2 regions of the Deinococcus roseus genome follow, and region 2 is predicted to be linked to the other one. Evidence: riboswitches for the same ligand, from Rfam matches in the RefSeq annotation. Region 2 holds a riboswitch; the other holds the start of a gene.

Region 1 (2,197 bases), on a different contig from region 2:
CCAGCGAAGCCAGCAGTTGCTGGCGGGCCACCACCCGTTCTGTGATGTCCAGGCTGGAGGAGATGAACCCCTGAAAGCTGTCCCCTTCCCAGATCAGCCGGAAAGCGGTTTCGCACCACAGATGGTGGCCTTCTTTGTGCTGAATGCGGTATTCCAGAATGTGCTGGTCTAAGTGACCCTCCACCGCTTCATGGACCGACTGCTTGACCCTTTCCAGATCCTCCGGGTGGATGTACCCATAATCTGGAATGCTGAGAAACGCCTCGGTGCTGTACCCCAGAATGGCCGTGATGGACGGTGAAACGTAGGTGGCATGAAAGTTCTGGTCAAACCGCAAAATCAGGTTGACGGTGTTCTCTGCAATCAGCTGGAACTGGGCCTGGTTTTCCTGCAGGGCCTGCCGCATGCGGTTTTTCTCGGTGACATCCGAGACCACCACCAGTCTGGCCTGCTTGCCCTGAAAGTGCAGGTCCTGTCCCTGCACCTGCACCTCCATGCACTGGCCGTTCTTTTTCTGGTGCAGCCAGACCTGATCTTCCTCCGTCTCTGCTGCCTGCAGGGTCCTGAAATACTGGACCAGCACAGGTTTTTCTGTTGCAGGGCGGATGTCCAGCAGGGTCAGGCGCAGGAATTCTTCACGGGTGTAACCGTATTGGTTCAGGGCTGCCTGGTTGACCTCCAGAAACCGCAGGGTGTGCTGTTCGTACACCCACATGGGGAGGGGATTCAACCAGAAAGCCGCCTCCAACAATTCTGAAGCCCCAGAAGACAGGGTTGGCTCCTGGATGTTCTGGCTGGGTTCAGACCTCTGGATGAAATGCACGCCTGAACAGCTGATCTCCAGACCTGAATCTTCTGTTGCAGAAAAAGCCACCTGCTGTTGTGTGGGATAAGAAACGGTCATGGCAGCGTCCTTCCTGCAGGGGCATGCCAGCATGTTGTCCGAGGGGATCACAGAATTTCTCCTCATGCCGGTCGCACCATTGACTCCACACATTCCAGGTGCCCGCATACGGAATGTGCTTCCAGGTCTCATGAGTGGGCTTGATGCCACTTCTCTTTCGAGCTTAGCTGAGTTTCAGAAAAAGTGTCAACTGTTGTTTTTTGCAAAGCGTCTGTGACGGCCTTGCTGAGCAGTTGCTGAATTTTTTACACTCTGCTTACGTACCTTTCAGAGCTGTTTCAGGGGTCAGCTATTGTTGCTTCTTGCAACAGAAAAGCTGTTTGATGGCAAAACCCTCAACAACCCTCCCATCAAAATTCCATCGTCTGCCGCCCACACCTGATATGCTGAAGGCATGATTGCCGAGGTCGTCGTTGAAAATGCCATGGAGGTGAGGGAGACCCAGCATGCCGGCATCACCTCACTGTTGCTGGTGCGCAACCTCAAAGAGGGGGGCATCAGCCCGGACCTGAAAACCATTGGCCTGTGCACAGACGCTGCCCGGATTCCCATGTCCATTCTGGTTCGCCCGGACATCGACAATTACTTTTATGAAGAAGGGCGCAGGCGCAGGACCCTGAAAATTCTGGAGCTGTACTGGAACCACGGCATCCGCAACATCACCTTTGGGGCCCTGCACAACACCGTAATGGACTGGGATTTGCTGGAAGATGCCATCACCCATGGGTTCAGCGTCAACATCAACCAGGCCTTTGACCAGACCCAGGATCTGGTCAAAAATTACCTGCAACTGGCCCTGTACCCCATGGTGCGGCAGGTGGTCACCCGGGGCCAGGCCGAAACTGCAGTGGCCGGAGAAAGTCAGATTCAACAGCTGGTGCAGCTGGACAAACCCAGCCTTCCTGTGGTGGCAGACAGCACAGGCCTGACTTCAGACAACCTGAAACCCTTTCTGGAACGCAGTGGAGTGCAGGGCATCCAGTTTGGAGCCGGGTCCAGAGACCGCAATGGCAAAATCAATTTCTCGCAGCTGGAAGGTGCAGTGAATGTCCTGCGCAGGCATGCCAAAAGCAAGCAGGCTGGAGAGAATTCACCGTCCCGCTTTCGTTTCTGATCCCAGCACCCCCCAGAAATCAAGCAGTGCAGCCAGAACCTGTTGAATGAAACAGGGTACAATTGTACGCGTGAGCACCATCTACCAACTCCGGTTGCTGGGTCACACCCTGCTGGAACAGCAAGGGCAACCCGTGCGTCTGGGCACCCGCAAAGCCCTGGCCATTCTGGTCATTCTGG
Region 2 (2,197 bases):
CGCAGGCAACCTGTTCTACGGGGTGTTCGGAGACACCAACTGCGACGGCACCTTCAGCGACACCGAAAAAGCCAGCAACCTGCTGGTCAGCCCCATCCATGTGGGCTACAGCTGGCCCAGACTGAGTGACGGCAGCTTCAAACCCTGCGAATTCCACGTGCAGGTCAATGTGCCCTCCAACCTGGCCGCCAACTCTGTGGACCGCGTGAAAGTCAAAGCCGAACTGACCTGGCAGAACAACAGCAGCGTCAAAGACCCCCTCTACCTGCTGGACACCACCACCACCCGAACGCTTGCCAACGGCGGCAAACTCAGCCTCACCAAGGGCCTGCGCAACGTCACGCAAGGGGAGACCTCCTACACCGTCAGCAACGGCGGCAAGGTCGGAGAAGTCATCGAATACAAGATCACCTTCACCAACTCTGGCGACACCGTGATCACCGACATCGTGCTGGGAGACAATGTTCCGTACTTCACCGACATGGTGCAGAACGTCTACGGAGCCACCGGAGAGATGGAACTGCACTGCCCCAGTGGCTCGGTGGTCAACGTCAACCTCGGGCAGACCAGCGTGATTGATCTGCCCCTGAACCTGCCCACCAGTTGCAACATCACCCAGATGGCCCCCGGAGACTTCGGGTACTTCCTGTACCGCGTGCAGATCCGCTGAGTTTCAAATAATTTCAGATCCCTTCTCAGGAGAGGAGGGATTTTTGGTTTCTGGGAGAGGGCTTGAGGCTGCTTGCACTGGGCGAGGCACGCCTCGCCCCTACAGGTGTCATTTGAGGTTTCTGCCATTGGGCGCAGCACGCTGCGCCCCTACAGGTCTGGTTTGAGATTTCTGCCCTGAGCCCTCGGCATCTTTCCCCCAGCCATCATTTGTGTTCAGCTTCTGTAACCAAAAAATAAAACAAAAACCAGCTCTGGACGCATAAAAACCCCTTCCCAAACGCCAGCAAGAGTGCCATAATGTGTATCAGAGATTTGGCTCATGAAGCGATGAAGCGTTCTCCCGTACACGGGCACCTGGGAAACGCAGAGCTAGTGGTGCGACCGGCATGAGGCAATTGGTCCAGGGTCTGGCCAGCATTGCTGGTTGGACCGAAACAACCCATTGTCTACGTTGTCGGTCACTCTTCCCCACTCGGAAGGAGTGACTTTCAGCATGTTACACAGCAAAGAAAACACCAGGAACCGCGGTCCCAATCCACCTCCGGCTGAGTTGCTCGCCCTGTAAGCTGCAGCTCAAGACCTGACCCCTTCCGCACCACAGACCCACAGAGGAACACATCCTCCGTGAGGGCCGTGCTGTGCCGGAACTTCAGGAAGCCAGCGTGGGAAAGGAAGGCAGTGCAAAAGCACTGGTGAGGACTTCCCACCAACGGCATCAAACCCGTTCAACATCCCTCACACCGCGAAAACATGAAAAACATCCTGATCCTGACCGGGCTCACCTTCCTGATGGTGGCCTGTGGCACCCAGACTGTCCCCTCCCAGAATGCTCCCCTCGCTCCCGACGCTGAAACCATCCCTGTGGAAACCCCCGAAGTGGATGCACAGGCCCTCAGCAAAGTGGCCCCCCGTTTGCTCGCCAGTGGCAACCAGCACAACCTGGGTCTGGTGGGCGGCACCCTCAAAGTGTGGGGCTGGAACGGCTACGGCCAGATCAGCAACGCCAGCACCCTCAGTGGGATCATCGAAGTGGCTGCTGGCTGGAACAACTCCCTGGCCCTGAAGAGTGATGGCACCGTGTGGGCCTGGGGTCGCAACGACTACGGTCAGCTGGGTCTGGGCAACCTCACCGACCAGAGCGCTCCTCAAAAAATCAGCAAGATCAGCAACGTGGTGGCCATCAGCGCAGGCGTCGAGCACTCCCTGGCCCTGAAGAGTGATGGCACCGTGTGGGCCTGGGGCCACAACAATGTGGGCCAGCTGGGTCAGGGCAACACCACCGACCAGACCAACCCCGTGCAGGTTGCAGGCCTCAGCAACATCGTGCAGATCTCCGCAGGTCTGGGGCACTCCCTGGCCCTCAAGAGTGATGGCACCGTGTGGGTGTGGGGCTGGAACATGGACGGACAGCTGGGCAACGGCACCACCACCACGGCCCTGACCGCCGTGAAACTTGCTGACCTGAGCGGCATCACCCGCGTTTCTGCAGGCCACTACCACTCCCTGGCGCTCAAATCAGACGGCA

What was found. Region 2 has a riboswitch for cyclic di-GMP ahead of IEY52_RS10815 (RCC1 domain-containing protein). Riboswitches for the same ligand answer to the same signal wherever they lie in the genome.
Region 1: another riboswitch for cyclic di-GMP. It lies ahead of IEY52_RS21835 (HD domain-containing phosphohydrolase); the one in region 2 lies ahead of IEY52_RS10815 (RCC1 domain-containing protein).

Annotation. Positions count from the first base shown of each region.
Region 1 covers NZ_BMOD01000026.1:3,076-5,272, reverse strand. Annotated here, with positions in the region: gene IEY52_RS21835 (HD domain-containing phosphohydrolase) at 1-904, opposite strand, end outside; cyclic di-GMP riboswitch class II at 961-1,044, opposite strand; gene IEY52_RS21830 (copper homeostasis protein CutC) at 1,299-2,018, shown strand; gene IEY52_RS21825 (ATP-binding protein) at 2,089-2,197, shown strand, end outside.
Region 2 covers NZ_BMOD01000006.1:201,350-203,546, forward strand. Annotated here, with positions in the region: gene IEY52_RS10810 (GEVED domain-containing protein) at 1-670, shown strand, start outside; cyclic di-GMP riboswitch class II at 984-1,068, shown strand; gene IEY52_RS10815 (RCC1 domain-containing protein) at 1,423-2,197, shown strand, end outside.